Regions from separate parts of the Kitasatospora sp. NPDC059462 genome, predicted to be linked through region 3. Evidence: riboswitches for the same ligand, from Rfam matches in the RefSeq annotation. Region 3 holds a riboswitch; each other region holds the start of a gene.
The links. Region 3 has a riboswitch for cobalamin ahead of metE (5-methyltetrahydropteroyltriglutamate--homocysteine S-methyltransferase). Riboswitches for the same ligand answer to the same signal wherever they lie in the genome.
Positions count from the first base shown of each region.

Region 1 (4,203 bases), on a different contig from region 3:
CGTCGTCGTGTTCCCAGGCGTGCAGGCGCCAGCCGGGGCCGGCACCGCCGTCCCGGGCCTCGACCAGGCCGACCAGCAGGGCCTGGCCCCACGCCTTGGCGGCGGCGCCCACCGTCATGGCGAGGGCGCGGCCGGCGGCGCGGGCGTCGTCGGGGAGCAGCTCGCCGCGCTTGTCGACCTCGTCGAGTTCGCCGGCCCAGCGGGCGATCCGGACGGCGTCGACCAGCATGCGGCGGGCCAGCGGGGCGAGTTCGGCGGGGGCGGGGAAGCCCTCCGGCACGGGGACCCGGCCACGGCCGGGTGCGGGGGCGGGGCCTCGTCGGCGGGGTACGCCCGGGGCCCCCGGCCTGGCGCCGGCGGGGCGGTGGGCCGTTCCGGGGAGACGGGTCACCGTCGCACCGGTACCGATCGTCGGCGGGAGCGGGGCATCACGGTCGCGCGGATTCCGAGACGTCACGTCGAGCAGTCTTCCCCTTGTACCGGCCATCTGTCACATCCGGTTGTCCGCGCGGGGCGGGCGGGGGGCGCGGGGGCTCGACAAGATCGGGCAACAGAGGCCAAACCGACTGGCCTGATCTTTGTGGCGGGTCCATGCCACGAAGAACGGGTGCGCCGCGGAATTCCGCGCGAGGGGGGGATCGGAACGGCTCAGCAGAACGGAGTGAGCCAGCGGCGCAGGGTCTCGGCGTAGCGGTCGGGGGCGGTGTTCCAGAGCGCGGCGTGATCACCCCCGGGAAAGGCCTGGAGGTTGACCACGTCCGGTCGGCGGCGGGCGAGGCGCTCGGCCGCCGCGAACGGGGCCACCGGGTCGTCCGGGCCGTGCAGCACCAGGGTCGGCACCCGCAGGTCGGTCCCCTCGGCGATGCGGGCGAAGTCGGCCAGATCCACGCCGGTGCGGCCCTGCGCCGCGAGCGCGCCCAGTTCGGCGGCCGCCCCCCGGAAGCCGGAGCGGGCGGCGTCCCGGCGGGCGGTGGCCGGCCAGTCCAGCACCGGCGAGTCCAGGACCAGGCTGCTGATCGAGGGGGCGAGGTCCGAGCGGGCGGCGGTCTGCAGGGCCATCGTGGCGCCGAGCGACCAGCCGTGGAGCACCACCCGGCCCGCGCCGGCGTCCAGGGCGGTGCGCACCGCCGCCTCGACGTCCCGCCACTCGGTCTCGCCGAAGTGGCCGAGGCCGTCCGGGGAGGCCGGGGCCCCGGCGTCGCCGCGGTAGGTGACGACCAGGGCGGGCAGGCCGAGGCGCTGCAGCTCGGGGAGGACGGGCAGGGCCTGGGTGCGGTCGGCGTCCGGGCCGTGCACCAGGACCACCCAGGTGCCGCGCTTGCCGTCCAGCCGCCACGCGGGCATCGCGCCGAGTTCGCCCTCGACGGCGGTCTCGGCGAACGGCAGCCCGAGCGCCCGGCCCGGGTCGCCGAGGTGGACCCGGGGGGTGAAGCGGACCTCGGTGCCGGGAGCGAGGGTGCCCCGGTCCGCGCGCACCAGCCGGCGGGTGACCCCCTTCTCGTCACTGTGCAGGACCTCCTCGACGACCGCGTGGCCGTCCTCGCCCCACTCGACGGCCCAGCGGCCGGGGCGCTCGCTCACCGGCGTGCGGGTGAAGGTGACCCGCCCCGCGCCGAGGGCCTGGACGAGCACCGGGCCGGTCCGGACGCGGGCGGCCCCGGCCGGGCGGACCATCCGCTCGGACGCCCGGCGGCCGATCACCAGGACGGCGGCCCCGGTGCCGACGGCGGCGGCCGCCACGGTGGCCGCGATTCCCCAACGCATACTCGCTCCCCGGTGCTCGGTGTCTGGCTCGGTCTCCGGTCTCGCTGTCCCGACCCACCCTCAGTCCACTCGCGCGGGCGGGGGGAGGCCAGCAGGACACGGCCGTACGGGTAGTTCCGGGAGGAAAATCACATGGCTGCGGCGGGGCGGCCCGGCGTGTGACCAACACCCCCGACGACCTCGGTTGACTCCCGGTTCGGGCCCATGATGGGATCCTTCAGCCAATACGGAGGCATGCAGAGGAAGCCGGTGCGAGTCCGGCGCGGTCCCGCCACTGTCACCGGGGAGCACGACCGGAACACGCCACGGCGGGCCGTCAGAAGCCGCTGGAAGGCCCGGGAGGTGCGTTCGACCCGGAAGCCAGGAGACTCTCGCCCCCGGTTCGTCGATCCAGGGCGCGGACCCTGAGTGAGGACACGCACGCGATGCTGCGCCCTGCCGTGCGCCCGTTGACCCGGGCCGCCGCCTTCGGCGCCGGCGCGGTGGCCGGGTACCTGGCCGACGCCCGGTTCGCCGACCCGCGCCGCGGCCACCCGGTGGCCGGCTTCGGCACCGCCGCCGCCCGGCTGGAACGCCTGCTCTGGCGCGACCACCGCGCCGTCGGCACCGCCTTCACCGCCCTGGCCGTGGGCACCGTCGCGGCCGGTGCCCTCGCCGCCGACCGGCTGCTGGCCCGCCGCCCGCCCGCCCGGGCCGCCCTCGCCGCCGCCGCGACCTGGACGGTGCTCGGCGGCACCTCGCTGACCCGGGAGGCCCGCACCATCGGCCGTTCGCTGGCGGCCGGCGACCTGACGGCGGCCCGGGAGCGGCTGCCGCACCTGTGCGGACGCGACCCGAGCGCGCTGGACGAGCAGCAGCTGGCCCGCGCGGTCGTCGAGTCGGTGGCCGAGAACACCGCCGACGCCGTGGTCAACGCCCTGGTCTGGGGCGGCCTCGCGGGCACCCCGGGCCTGCTGGCGTTCCGCGCGGTGAACACCCTGGACGCGATGGTCGGTCACCGCTCGCCCCGCTACGCCCGGTTCGGCTGGGCCTCGGCGCGGCTGGACGACGTGGCGGGCTGGCCCGGCGCGCGGCTGACCGCGCTGCTGACGGTGGCCGCCGCCCCCGAACCGCGCACCGCCTGGCGGGTCTGGCGGCGCGACGGCTCGGCGCACCCCAGCCCGAACGCCGGTCAGGCCGAGTCGGCGTTCGCCGGCGCGGTGGGCGTGCGCCTCGGCGGGACGCTGCACTACGGCGAGCGGGTGGAGCACCGCCCCGTGCTGGGCGGGGAGCTGCGGCCGGTCGGGGTGGACGACATCGAACGGGCCTGTGTGCTCTCCCGGCGGGTGAGCGCGCTGGCCCTGGGTACGACGGTCGCCGGGCACCTGCTGCTCCGGGCGGCCCTGGGCGGGATGCGGAGGAGTGGGGCATGAGCAAGGCGCTGCTGGTCGCCGGGACGACCTCGGACGCCGGCAAGAGCGTGGTCACCGCGGGCATCTGCCGCTGGCTGGCCCGGCAGGGTGTCGCGGTCGCGCCGTTCAAGGCGCAGAACATGTCGCTGAACTCCTTCGTCACCGCCGACGGCGCCGAGATCGGCCGCGCGCAGGCGATGCAGGCGCAGGCGGCCCGGGTGGAGCCGGAGGCGGCGATGAACCCGGTGCTGCTCAAGCCCGGGGCCGACGGCCGCAGCCAGGTGGTGCTGCTGGGCCGGCCGGTCGCCGAGGTCGGCGCGATGGACTACCGCGAGCGCAAGCCGGTGCTGCTGGAACGCGCCCTGGAGTGCCTGGCGGACCTGCGCCGGCGCTTCGACGTGGTGGTCTGCGAGGGCGCGGGATCGCCCGCCGAGATCAACCTGCGCGACCGCGACATCGCCAACATGGGCCTGGCCACCGCCGCCGGCCTGCCGGTCGTGGTGGTCGGCGACATCGACCGCGGCGGGGTGTTCGCGGCGATGTACGGGACGCTGGCGCTGTTGTCGGCCGAGGACCAGCGGCATGTGGCGGGCTGGTTCGTCAACAAGTTCCGCGGCGACGCGCGGCTGCTCGCGCCGGGCCTGGAGATGCTGCGCGAGCTGACCGGCCGTCCGGTGCTCGGCACCCTGCCGATGCTGGCGGACCTGTGGCTGGACGCCGAGGACTCGCTCGACCTGTCCACCGTCGTCGACCGGACGGCCGCGCGCGGCCCGCTCGGCGCGGACGTGCTGCGGGTGGCCGTGCTGCGCTTCCCCCGGCTGTCCAACTTCACCGACCTGGACGCGCTCGCCCAGGAGCCCGGCGTGCTGGTCCGCTGGGCCACCCGCCCGGAGGAACTGGCCGACGCCGACCTCGTCGTGCTGCCCGGTACCCGGGCCACCGTCGCGGACCTCGCCTGGCTGCGCGAACGCGGCCTGGAGCCGGTGCTGAGGGCCCGGGCGGCGGCCGGGCAGCCGCTGCTCGGCGTCTGCGGCGGCTACCAGATGCT
Region 1 covers NZ_JBHYUU010000011.1:23,768-27,970, reverse strand. The annotation lists gene ACFXAM_RS05305 (hypothetical protein) at 1-487, opposite strand, end outside; gene ACFXAM_RS05300 (alpha/beta hydrolase family protein) at 649-1,764, opposite strand; cobalamin riboswitch at 1,944-2,156, shown strand; gene ACFXAM_RS05295 (cobalamin biosynthesis protein) at 2,190-3,176, shown strand; gene ACFXAM_RS05290 (cobyric acid synthase) at 3,173-4,203, shown strand, end outside.
Region 1: linked by a shared signal. The riboswitch ahead of ACFXAM_RS05295 (cobalamin biosynthesis protein) and the one ahead of metE (5-methyltetrahydropteroyltriglutamate--homocysteine S-methyltransferase) in region 3 are both predicted to bind cobalamin.

Region 2 (4,203 bases), on a different contig from region 3:
CGGGCCAGCAGGACGTCCTTCGTACGCTCCGCCAGCGCTCCGGCGGCGGCCGTCGCGAGCTGGTCGCTCTGGTCCGTCCCCTGCTTCAGCGAACCGGCCACCGTGAAGTAGCCGAAGCGCCCGATCGACGCGTGGGTCTCGGTGCAGCCGGACTTGTCGGTCACGCAGAACATCGGGACACCGGTGCCGGACAGACCCTGGATCAGGCCCGCGTGGCGGCCGATCGCCCGGTCCGCGCCCGCCTTGTTGTCGAAGACCGCGACCCCGACCGTGACGGCGCTCTCGCCACTGACGTAGGTCGCGCGGACCAGCGAGCGGCAGGTGTCGTCGCCGAGCGCGAGGCCGAGTCCGCCGGTGGTGGCCTTGGAGCAGGGAGCGGTCGAACCGGTCACCTGACGGGTCCACACCTTGCCGTCGATGGTCCGGGTCTGATCGGGGAACAGCGTCGCCGCGTCGACCGGCAGCTTGTCGGTGGCGGCGTCGGAGATCACCGCCACCGCCTGCTCGGTGGGCGTGGCCGTGGCGGACGGGGTACCGGTGGTGGTCCCGCTCGCGGCCGGCTTCGGGTCGTCGCCCTTGTCACGGCCGTTGATCCACACCCCGGCCCCGACGATCCCGCCGACCAGCACGGCGGCGACGACCACCGCGCCGATCCACAGCCGCTTGCGGCGGCGCGACTCGTCGGCGTGCCGGTCCGCCATCGCGTTCCAGTCCGGCTCGTTCGGGGGCGACGGCTGCGGCGGCTGGGCGCCCTGCTGCGGCCACCCGGCGAACGGGGGCGCGGGCTGCGGTCCCGGCTGCGGTCCGGCCGGCGGCTGCGGCGGCTGGGCACCCTGCGGGGGCCCCGGCTGCGGGTACGGCACCGCGCCGGACGGCACGTGCGGCGCCACCGGCGGCTGGGCCTGCGGCGGCACCCCCGCCCCCGGTTGCACGTACGGCGTCGCAGGCGGCCCGAACCCGCCGGGCGGCGGCACCGGCGGCCGCCCCGGCTGCGGCACCTGACCCGGCACACCAGGCTGCTGACCCTGCCCCGGCGGCACGGCCCTACCGGCCCAGTCCCCCGGAGCGCCCGTTCCCTCGCTCATGTGCCGAGATCGTAGGGCATGCACCGGACGAGGGACCGTCCCGGTGACCAATCCGTTTCGCAACGGACCCCGCGCGGGCGCCCCAAGGCCCCTCCCCGGTACCACCGGTCATCGGAGCAACACGCCACGCTGCACAACATGTGGTGTCGCATCCAGCGAGCACCACTAGATGTATGCTCGTCCCTGCTGTCGACGCAGGGGAACCCGGTGCGAGTCCGGGACTGCCCCGCAGCGGTGTGCGGCCGCCCCCGAAGGGCGCCGCGAGTCCGAGTACCTGCCGACGGCGTGCCGACGCCTCCCCGCAGGGGCCATGGCACCAGCACCACCTTCCGGGCCTCGCGGGCGGGCCGGGGACGACACGCGTGCGACGCCTCCGGGCCGCACGGCGATCTCCCCTGCCCCGAACGGCCCGGCCCGAGCCACCGCCGTCGACCGCCGCCAGGAGAGAGCGCCTTGACCACCGCTGCCTCAGCCACCCTGCCCGCCCAGGGTTCCAGCTCCGCCCCCGCCGACCCGACGGTCTCCGACCCCGGCGGTGCGCTCCTGCGCCTCCTGACCGACCGCAGCACCGACCTCCCCCAGGTCGACCCCGGCCATGTCGCCGCCGCCGCGCTCCGCGGCCGCCACGCCGGCTCGGACTTCGCCGAGCTGCGCGGGCTGGCCGTCGACGCCGCCGCGTCGATGATCGCCGAGGACCCGCAGTACTCCAAGCTCGCGGCCCGCCTGCTCGCGCTGGAGATCGTGGACGAGGCGGCGAGCCAGGGCGTGGTCTCGTTCTCCACCTCGATCGCGGTCGGCCACGCCGAGGGCCTGATCGGCGACACCACCGCCGACTTCGTCGCCAAGCACACCGCCGCCCTGGACGCCCTGGTCGACCCCCGGGGCGACGACCGCTTCGAGTACTTCGGCCTGCGCACCGTGCAGTCCCGCTACCTGCTGCGCCACCCGATCACCCGCAAGGTCGTCGAGACCCCGCAGCACTTCCTGCTCCGCGTCGCCTGTGGCCTGGCGGTCGGCGACACCGAGCAGTCGGTCGCCGAGGTCGCCGAGCTGTACCGCCTGATGAGCCGGCTGGAGTACCTGACCTCCTCGCCGACCCTCTTCAACTCCGGCACCCGCCACCCCCAGATGTCCAGCTGCTACCTGCTGGACTCCCCGCTGGACAACCTGGACTCGATCTACTCGCGCTACGCGCAGATCGCCCGGCTGTCCAAGCACGCCGGCGGCATCGGCCTGTCCTACTCCCGGATCCGCTCGCGCGGCTCGCTGATCCGCGGCACCAACGGCAAGTCCAACGGCATCGTGCCGTTCCTGCGCACCCTCGACTCCTCGGTCGCCGCCGTCAACCAGGGCGGCCGCCGCAAGGGCGCGGCCTGCGTCTACCTGGAGACCTGGCATGCCGACATCGAGGAGTTCCTGGAGCTCCGCGACAACACCGGTGAGGAGGCGCGCCGCACCCACAACCTGAACCTGGCGCACTGGATCCCGGACGAGTTCATGCGCCGGGTCAACGCCAACGCCGACTGGTCGCTGTTCTCCCCCGCCGACGTCCCCGAGCTGGTCGACCTGTGGGGCGAGGAGTTCGACGAGGCCTACCGCAAGGCCGAACTGGCCGGCAAGGCCGTGCGCACCATCCCCGCGCAGACCCTCTACGCCCGGATGATGCGCACCCTCGCGCAGACCGGCAACGGCTGGATGACCTTCAAGGACGCCTCCAACCGCGCCGCCAACCAGACCGCGCTGCCGGGCCGCACCGTCCACTCCTCCAACCTCTGCACGGAGATCCTGGAGGTCACCGACGACTCCGAGACCGCCGTCTGCAACCTCGGCTCGGTCAACCTCGGCGCCCACGTCGCCGCCGGCGCGTCGGCCGGCGACCTGCTGGGCGCGATGGACTGGGAGCGGCTGGACGCCACCGTGCGCACCGCCGTCACCTTCCTCGACCGCGTGGTGGACATCAACTTCTACCCGACCCCCGAGGCCGGCGCCTCCAACTCCCGCTGGCGGCCGGTGGGCCTCGGCGTGATGGGCCTCCAGGACGTCTTCTTCCAGCTGCGGATCGACTTCGACTCCGCCGAGGCCAGGACGCTCTCCACGCTCATCGCCGAGCGCATCATGCTCACCGCCTACGAGCGCTCCGCCGACCTGGCCGAGCAGCTGGGCCGCCACGAGGCGTACGGCGAGACCCGCGCCGCCCGCGGCGAGCTGCACATCGACCACTTCGGCTCGGCCACCCCCGAGTGGGCCGATCGCTGGACCGCGCTGCGCGAGCGGATCGCCGTCACCGGCCTGCGCAACTCGCTGCTGCTCGCGATCGCGCCGACCGCGACCATCGCGTCCATCGCCGGTGTGTACGAGTGCATCGAGCCGCAGGTGTCCAACCTGTTCAAGCGCGAGACGCTCTCCGGCGAGTTCCTCCAGGTCAACCCGTACCTGGTGCGCGACCTCAAGGAGCTCGGCGTCTGGGACCAGCAGACCCGCGACGCGCTGCGCGACGCCAACGGCTCGGTCCAGGAGCTCGGCTGGCTGCCCGCGGAGATCCGCTCGCTGTACCGCACCGCCTGGGAGCTGCCGCAGCGCGCGCTGATCGACCTGGCCGCGGCCCGCATGCCGTACATCGACCAGAGCCAGTCGCTGAACCTCTTCATGGCCGCGCCGACCATCGGCAAGCTCAGCTCGATGTACGCGTACGCCTGGAAGGTCGGTCTGAAGACCACCTACTACCTGCGCTCGCGCCCGGCCACCCGGATCGCCCAGGCCGCGTCCGGCACCGCCCGCACCGCCGCCCCGGTGCCCGTGAACACCCCGACCCTCACCCCGGAGGAAGAGGCCGCGCTGGCCTGCTCCCTGGAGAACCCCGAGTCCTGCGAGGCCTGCCAGTAATGAGCTCCGAAGACCGCAAGATGCTGCTCGACCCCGGCTTCGAGCTGACGCTGCGCCCGATGCGTTACCCGTCGTTCTACGACCGGTACCGCGACGCCATCAAGAACACCTGGACGGTGGAGGAGGTGGACCTTCACTCGGACGTCGCCGACCTGGCGAAGCTGAGCGAGGGCGAGCGTCACATGATCGGCCGGCTGGTCGCGTTCTTCGCGACCGGTGACTCGATCGTCGCGAA
Region 2 covers NZ_JBHYUU010000030.1:16,341-20,543, reverse strand. The annotation lists gene ACFXAM_RS11280 (hypothetical protein) at 1-914, opposite strand, end outside; cobalamin riboswitch at 1,242-1,382, shown strand; gene ACFXAM_RS11275 (ribonucleoside-diphosphate reductase subunit alpha) at 1,563-3,968, shown strand; gene ACFXAM_RS11270 (ribonucleotide-diphosphate reductase subunit beta) at 3,968-4,203, shown strand, end outside.
Region 2: linked by a shared signal. The riboswitch ahead of ACFXAM_RS11275 (ribonucleoside-diphosphate reductase subunit alpha) and the one ahead of metE (5-methyltetrahydropteroyltriglutamate--homocysteine S-methyltransferase) in region 3 are both predicted to bind cobalamin.

Region 3 (4,203 bases):
CCCGCGCGCCACCGGCGGCGCGGCCGGAAGCGCCCGTCGTGGCGCCGCCACGAGAGCCCCGGGCCCTTGCCGACCCCCGGAAGGGCGGGCGCGCACCGCGGGGTGTGCGCGCCCGCGGCCGCGTCAGCCCGTGAGTTCCCCGCGCAGGCGGCGGGCGGCGGTGACCAGGTTCTCCAGGGAGGCGCGGGTCTCCGGCCAGCCGCGGGTCTTCAGGCCGCAGTCGGGGTTGACCCAGAGCCGCTCGGCGGGGATCGCGGCCAGGCCGGTGCGCAGCAGCCGCTCGGCCTCGTCGGCGCTCGGTACGCGCGAGGAGTGGATGTCCCACACGCCGGGGCCGACCTCGCGCGGGTACCCGGCGGCGGCGAGTTCGCCGGCGACCCGCATGTGGGAGCGGGTGGCCTCCAGGGAGATGACGTCCGCGTCGAGGTCGTCGATGGCCGTCATGATCGCGCCGAACTCGGCGTAGCACATGTGGGTGTGGATCTGGGTGTCGGCGCGGACGCCGGAGGTGGCGAGGCGGAACGCCTCCGTCGCCCAGTCCAGGTAGGCCGGTCGGCCGTCGGCGCGCAGCGGCAGGGTCTCACGCAGGGCGGGTTCGTCGACCTGGACGACGGCGGCGCCGGCGGCCTCCAGGTCGGCGACCTCGTCGCGCAGGGCCAGGGCGACCTGGCGGGCGGTGTCGGCGAGCGGCTGGTCGTCGCGGACGAAGGACCACGCGAGCATGGTGACCGGGCCGGTGAGCATGCCCTTGACCGGGCGGTCGGTGAGGCCCTGGGCGTAGCGGAACCAGTCGACCGTCATCGGGCCCGGGCGGGAGACGTCCCCGGCAAGGACCGGCGGGCGGACGTAGCGGGTGCCGTAGGACTGCACCCAGCCGTGCCGGGTGGCGAGGAAGCCGGTGAGCTGTTCGGCGAAGTACTGGACCATGTCGTTGCGTTCGGGCTCGCCGTGCACCAGGACGTCCAGCCCGGCCTTCTCCTGGAAGGCGATCACCTCGCGGACCTCGGCCTCCATCCGCGCCCGGTAGGCGGCGGCGTCGGTCCGCCCGGCGGTGAGGTCGGCGCGGGCGGCCCGCAGTTCGGCGGTCTGCGGGAAGGAGCCGATCGTGGTGGTGGGCAGCAGCGGAAGGCCGAGCCGGGCGCGCTGGGCCCCGGCGCGCCCGGGGTGGGCCGGGGTGCGGCGGGCGTCCTCGGCGGTGACGGCGGCGGTGCGGGCGCGCACGGCGGGGTCGCGGGTGATCGGGGAGGCGGCCCGGGAGGCCAGGTGGGCGCGGTTGGCGGCGAGTTCGGCGGCGATCGCGCCGGTGCCCTCGCGCAGGCCGCGCGCGAGCAGCGCGGTCTCCTCGGCCTTCTGCCGGGCGAAGGCGAGCCAGCGGGCGAGCTGCGGGTCGAGGTCCCGCTCGGCGGTGGCGTCGACCGGCACGTGCAGCAGGGAGCAGGACGGCGCCACGTCCACGTGGCCGGCCAGGCCGAGCAGGGTGGCCAGGGTGGCGAGCGAGGCCTCCAGGTCGTTGATCCAGATGTTGCGGCCGTCGACGACGCCCGCGACCAGGCGCTTGCCGGGCAGTCCGCCGGCGGCGGCGAGGTCGTCCAGATTGGCGGCGGCCGGCCCGGTGAAGTCCAGTGCCAGCCCCTCCACGGGCGCCGCGGCCAGCACCGGAAGCGCCTCGCCGAGGCGGTCGAAGTAGCTCGCGACCAGCAGCTTCGGCCGGTCGGTGCGGGCGCCGAGCTCGCGGTAGGCGCGGGCGACGGCGTTCAGTTCGGCCGGGGTGCGGTCCTGGACGAGCGCGGGCTCGTCCAGCTGCACCCAGTCCGCGCCGGCCGCGTGCAGGTCGGCGAGGAGTTCGGCGTAGACGGGCAGCAGCCGGTCCAGCAGGGTGAGCGGCCGGAAGTCCTCCGCGACGCCGGGGGCGGGCTCGGCCAGCAGCAGGTAGGTGACCGGGCCCACCAGCACCGGGCGGGCCTCGTGGCCGGCGGCGAGCGCCTCGGCGAGTTCGCCGACCGCCTTGCCGGAGTTGGCGGTGAAGGCGGTGTCCGGCCCCAGTTCGGGGACGAGGTAGTGGTAGTTGGTGTCGAACCACTTGGTCATCTCCAGCGGCGCGGCGTCCTGGGTGCCGCGCGCCATGGCGAAGTAGCCGTCGAGCGGGTCGGCGTCGACGGCGGCCCGGTGGCGGGCGGGGACGGCGCCGACGGCGACGGTGGTGTCGAGCACGTGGTCGTAGAGCGAGAAGTCGCCGGTGGGGAGTTCGCGCACGCCCGCCCCGGCGAGCTGCGTCCAGTTCTCCCGGCGCAGTCGGGCGGCGGTGGCGTGCAGGGCGTCGGCGGTGACGGTGCCCTTCCAGTAGCCCTCGACCGCCTTCTTGAGCTCCCGGTTCCGGCCCTGCCGGGGGTAGCCGTGGACGGTGGCCAGGGTGGCCGCGGCTGCGGACTTCGCTGTCAAGGGACTCTCCTTCGCGAGTCTTGATCCTCGGTGCCCGGTGACGGGACGAGGGCGCGAAGGGATGACGTACCGGACGGAGGCGCCTACGCGGCTCCGTGTGCACGCCGACCCGCCCACGAGGTCACCGGGATGGCCGCGCGCGATCGGTCGCGCGCGGACAGCGGGCAGGTCTTCGGACTCGCGGGCACGCCCGCCCCCGAAAGGGCGGACACCTACTGGCCGTCGCTTCCCGGGCCGCTCGGGCCCAGTGCGTATGACGGCGGTCGTTCCCGCTCACCGCTGCGGGGCAGTCCCGGACTGGCCAGTCGAAAGGCGTCACCGGGTTCCCTCTTACGACGCGCCTGCCTGGCGGGCAGGGCGAACCAGCTGCACGGTCAGCGTAGACGCAGGACGGCGGCCCCGTCACGGAATTCCGTGACGCCCCCCGTACCGCGTCCGGGGCGTCCGGAGCCGGCCGGGACGGGCGAACGCGTGGTGCCCGGCCCTCGGGGGCGGCGCCCCCGGGCGCGCGGCACGGTGACAAGCGCCCTTCCGCCGCCGCCCGGTCGGTCGTACGGTCACCATCGGCCGACCGTTTCCGACCGCCGCTCCCCTTCCAGGAGGGCCCATGGAACCCCGCTGCCCCTACACCCACGTCCTCGACACCCGCGGCACCGCCCTGCACGCCGAGGCCGCCCATCTGCGCTCCCACGGCCCAGCCGTCCGGGTCGAGCTCCCCGGCCGCGTCCAGGCCTGGTCGGTGACCCGGGCCGACGTCGCCCGGAAGCTGCTCACCGACCCCCGGCTCGCCAAGAACGCCCGCCACCACTGGCCCGACTGGATCGACGGCCGGGTCGGCCCCGACTGGCCGCTGGCCAGCTGGGTCGCGGTGGAGTCGATGTTCACCAGCGACGGTGCGGACCACCTCCGGCTGCGCACCCTCACCGCGCCCTCGTTCGGCCCGCGCCGGGTGGAGGCGCTGCGGCCCCGGGTGCGGGCGATCGCCGCCGCCCTGGTCGACGCGCTGCGCGGCGCCGCGCCCGGCGCGACCGTCGACCTGCACACCGGCCTCTCCTACCCGTTGCCGACCACGCTGATCTGCGACCTGTTCGGCGTCCCCGAGGAGCAGCGGGCGGAGGTGCGCCGGGTGGTGGACGGCGTCCTGGCGACCGACGCCACCCCCGAGCACGCCAAGGGCGTCCTCGACGACCTGTTCGCCGCCATGGCCCGCCTCGCCGCCACCAAGCGGGCGGCGCCGGGCGACGACATGACCAGCGAGCTGATCGCCACCCGTGACGCCCACGGGTCCCGGCTCAGCGAGTCGGAGCTGGTCTCCACCCTGATCCTGATGATCGGCGCCGGGTCGGAGACCGCCGTCAACCTCATCGACCACACGGTGGCGCTGCTGCTCTCGCACCCCGGGCAGCTGGCGCTGATCCGCTCCGGCGCGGCGACCTGGCGCGACGCCATCGAGGAGTCGCTGCGCCTGGAGGCGCCGGTGATGCACCTGCCGATGTACTTCGCCGCCGCGGACATCGACCTCGGCGAGGGCGTGCTGATCCGGGCCGGCGAGCCGGTCCTGTTCGCCTTCGGCGCGGCCGGGCGGGATCCGGCCCTGCACCCCGACCGGCCGGAGGAGTTCGACCTCACCCGGTCCGACAAGACCCATCTGGCCTTCGGCCACGGCCGGCACTACTGCTTGGGCGCGGTGCTCGGCACGATGGAGGCCGAGGAGGCGCTGAGCGCCCTGTTCGGCGCCTTCCCCGACGTCGAACTCGCGCTGCC
Region 3 covers NZ_JBHYUU010000174.1:7,241-11,443, forward strand. The annotation lists gene metE (5-methyltetrahydropteroyltriglutamate--homocysteine S-methyltransferase) at 124-2,439, opposite strand; cobalamin riboswitch at 2,585-2,821, opposite strand; gene ACFXAM_RS31190 (cytochrome P450) at 3,047-4,203, shown strand, end outside.

Region 4 (4,203 bases), on a different contig from region 3:
AGCATGAGCTCGGTCGACTCGGCGAGCCAGGCGTCCAGGGCCTCCCGGTCGCGGGGCGCGGTCGGGGCGCCCTTCGGGTCCGTCCTCGCCGGGGGCTCGGCACCCGGGCCCGCCGCGACGACGGCGGCCTGACGGCGGCGGCCGTCGCCGAGGTGCTGCGCCAGTTCGCGCAGCGTCCACTCCGGGCAGCCGGGGACCTGGACGTCGAGGTCGGGGGCGGACGCGATCGCGGCGCGGAACGCGGCCGAGCGGTCCTCGATCAGCCGCAGGACCTCGGGGAACTCCAAGATTTTTTGCACGACGGTTGTGTATCACGGGGCTCCGGCCGCCGGACAGCGAGTTTGTCGGAGCCCGGTCAGAGGCCGCGGCTGCCCGGCCGGGCGGCGCGGTGCCTTGCCGTGCCGTGCCGTGCCGTGCCGTGCCGACGGGCGGTGACCCTGGTCGGCGGATGGGTGTGCCCGCATCCGGTGGCGGGCCGAGGGTCGGCATGCCGAGGTCGGCCGACGTCGGACCGGTCCGGCGGGATGCGGCTCGGCGCCGTTTGCACAGCACCAGGACACACCGGTCGAGTGCGTGGAAATCCGGTGGGCGGGAAAGGCCGTCCGGCAGGAAAACCGATCACATCCCCATGCCGATGACCGCCCGGCGTAGTCCCCGCGAGCTCCTCCCGCATCTCAGGAGAACCGGGAACGGGTGGCCGCCGATGACGGAGGTCGCCGCAGATCGACCCACCGTCAGCGAGTCAATGGCGGTCCGCCGGCGAGCCGCTGGTACGACGTCCCCGGACCCATCGGACACCGTGTCAGCTTCTCGGGTTCGGTCGATTCCCCAGAGGGATCTCCTTGCTCGCGCGGCCTTCTCAGGCGTGTTCACATGAGTATTGCGCCCCGGCCACCGCCATGTGCGGTGTACGAACGGGATCGGAATTCGAGGAACTCACGGAGGATGGATTGCGACGGAAACACCTGACCCTGCTGCGGAACGTCGCCCTGCCGGTGCTGGCCGCCACACTGCTGACCGGATTCGTGACACCCCAGGCGGAGGCCGGTGACGAGACCGACCACCGGTGAGGGGGCGGCTGCCCGCACAGCTGCTCGTCCGGGAAGCCGGGCCCTCCGGGACCTCCCGGACCTCAGGGCCCGGCAGGACCGCAGGGACCGGCCGGTCCGGTCGGCCCTGTCGGACCTGCGGGGCCGACCCTCCCGACCCAGATCATCCAGACGACCCACACCCTGACCTCCGGACTCAACACGGGAACCACGGCCTGTCCGGCAGGTACCGTCATCACGGGCGGTGGGCTGCGGACGCCCCTCGGCGGCAACAACCTCACGGTCCAGCTGTACGAGTCCTACCCGTCCGCCGCGAACATGTGGACGGTGTCCTTCAACAACTCGGCAAGCACCAGCGGCTCCTACATGGTCTACGCCGTCTGTCTGCCGGTGACGTGACCCGGGCGGAACCCCTTCTGACGCCAAGTCGCCTTCGGCCCGCCGGCGCACCGTTCGGGTGAGCTCGGCGGGCCTCGGCGATCCGCGTCCGGCGGTGAACGGGTCGAGCGCGCCGCGTGCGGCCGCTCGGCCGGCAGGGGCGGACCCCTGCCGCTCAACGGCACCTTACGGAGCCGTCCGCCTGCTCCCACCGCCGGCGGTCGCGACCGTCCCGCCCCCGACGGACACCGCGCCGCGCTGCCACGACAACGACCCGGCCGACGATCTCGCCCGGCGGGTGCGGCCCGCACCGCGGCCCGCGACGTCACCACCCTCCCCTGGCCCCCGGCACCGGCCACCACCGAGGGCGCGCACGTCGTGGCCGCGCGCTGCGTCCGTCATGGGCTTCCGCCGTCCGCTGCGTCGAGTGCCGCGGCGCGGGCGAGGAGTCCGTCACGGCCGACGGCGTCGCCGGCCGCCGAGGCGACGACCGTCCGGGCCCGGCCGCGCTCGACGATCCGGCGCATGGTCCGCCCGGGATCCGCGAGGGCCGTCGTCGAGACGAGGACGAGGTCCGCCGCGTGGGCGAGCGGCTCGTGGCGGGTGTTGACGCCGTCCCGGTTGTGCAGGTCGGTGGAGAGCGTCAGGCCGGCCTCGCGCAGCAGCGGCAGCGCGAAGGCGCGCGGAGGGGGTGGTCGGCACGTGGGCGTGGGGGCGCTGCGCGGCCGGCGCCCGGGCGGTGTCCTCGGGCAGCCGGTCGGCACCGACCTGACCACGCCTGATACCTTGCCATCGCCGTGGTGTTCGGGAAACCGGTTCGAGTCCGGTGCGGCCCTCGCCACTGTTGCCGCGGAGTACCGCGGCCCTCGCTGACCGGCTCCGCCAGCGGTCAGGGCCACTGGGACGGCTCGAAGAGCCCCCCGGGAAGGTCGGCTGCGGTGCGTCGATGCGGAAGCCAGGAGACCGGCCACGGCGCGACATGTTCCACGAGGGTTTTGGAGAACACGTGCCCCGCGCTTTGCCGTACCCGTTTGCGTCCATACGTTCCGCACGCCCCGCAGGTCGGGTACGTGCCGGCCGGGCGGTCGCGGCCGTCCTGTTCACCGGCGTGCTCGGCGCCTGCACGGGCGCCCCCGCGCCCGTCGCGTCCACGGCGACGGGCGGAAGCGCTGCGCCGGTCAGCCTGGTCAACTGCGGGACGACCGTGACGGCCGGCGCCCCGCCCGAGCGGCTGGTGACGCTCAACCAGGGGGCCACCGAGGTCGCCCTGGCCCTCGGCCTGGAGTCCCGGATGGCCGGTACCGCCTACCTCGACAACGCCGTCCCGGAGAAATGGAAGGCGGCCTACGACTCCGTTCCGGTGCTCTCCGAGGACTACCCGACGAAGGAGAAGCTCCTCGCGGCCCGTCCCGACTTCCTGTACGCCTCCTACTCCAGCGCGTTCACCGACAAGGTCGCGGGAAGCCGGGAGGAACTGCGCGGCCAGGGCATGCCGTCGTACCTGTCCCCGTTCGGCTGCGCGGACAAGAGCCAGGTGCCGCCGACGACCTGGCAGGCGATGTGGGGCGAACTGAACGACGTCGCCAGGGTGTTCGGCGTCCCGGAGCGGGCGGCCGCGCTCCAGCGGCAGCAGGAGGACCAGCTGGCCGGGTTCAGGGCGACGGCCGCGGGCAAGGACCTGAAGGTCCTGTGGTTCGACTCGGACACCAAGGCGCCGTACGTCGGCGCCGGCCACGGCGGGCCGCAGCTGGTGCTCGACGCCGTGGGCGCCCGCAACGTCTTCGCGGACCTGCCCGGCAGCTGGCAGAGCGTGAGCTGGGAGAAGGTCGTCGCCGCGGATCCGGACGCCATCGTGCTCGCGGACGCCGACTGGGACACCGCCCGGTCCAAGATCGACTACCTGGAGAACGACCCGGTGCTGAGCAGGCTCACCGCCGTGCAGCGCAAGGCCTTCGTGGTGGTGCCGTTCTCGGAGTCGACGCCCGGCGTGCTGCTCGCCGACGGCGCCGCCCGGGTGTCGGCCGGGCTGGGCCTGCTGCGCCCGGGTTCATGACCGCCGCACCCCGCCCCGCCGTGCGGCCCGCCGGTCCGGGCCGCACGGCGGCGGCCCTGGCCGTCGCCGCCGCCCTGCTCCTGACCACCGTGCTCCTCGGTCTGGCCGTCGGCTCGCAGCACGAGCCGGTCCGGACGGTGTTCGAGGTCGTGGTGCGCCGTCTCGGACTGGGCGACCCGCCCGTGACGCTGCTGGACGACCAGATCGTCTGGCAGCTGCGGCTGCCCCGGGTCCTGGGAGCGGCCGCCACCGGCGCCGGACTCGCGGTCTGCGGCGCCGTGCTGCAGACCCTCACCGGCAACGACCTGGCCGATCCCTTCCTGCTCGGGATCTCGGACGGGGCCGCCGCCGGCGCCGTCACCGTGATCGTCCTCGGCGTCGGCGTGTCCGGCGCCGTGGGCACCGGCGCGGTGGCGGTCGCCGCGTTCGCCGGTGCCCTGCTCGCGGCCGTCGTCGTGCTGGCCCTGGCCGCCGCGCGCACCCGGACGCTGCCGACCACCCGGACCGTGCTCGCCGGCATCGCCGTGGGCCAGATGTGCGGGGCCTACACCTCGTTCGTCGTGCTGGTCCTCGGGGACCGCAACGCGGCGCGCGGCGTCATGGAGTGGACGCTGGGCTCGGTCGCCGGCGTGCGGTGGCCCACCGCCGTCCTCCTGACCGCGGTCGCGCTGATCGGCATCACGGTCCTCGCCTCCTCGGCCCGCGACCTGGACGCCTTCGCCT
Region 4 covers NZ_JBHYUU010000220.1:1,951-6,153, reverse strand. The annotation lists gene ACFXAM_RS33955 (maleylpyruvate isomerase N-terminal domain-containing protein) at 1-299, opposite strand, end outside; gene ACFXAM_RS33950 (hypothetical protein) at 1,826-2,203, opposite strand; cobalamin riboswitch at 2,209-2,414, shown strand; gene ACFXAM_RS33945 (ABC transporter substrate-binding protein) at 2,632-3,480, shown strand; gene ACFXAM_RS33940 (FecCD family ABC transporter permease) at 3,477-4,203, shown strand, end outside.
Region 4: linked by a shared signal. The riboswitch ahead of ACFXAM_RS33945 (ABC transporter substrate-binding protein) and the one ahead of metE (5-methyltetrahydropteroyltriglutamate--homocysteine S-methyltransferase) in region 3 are both predicted to bind cobalamin.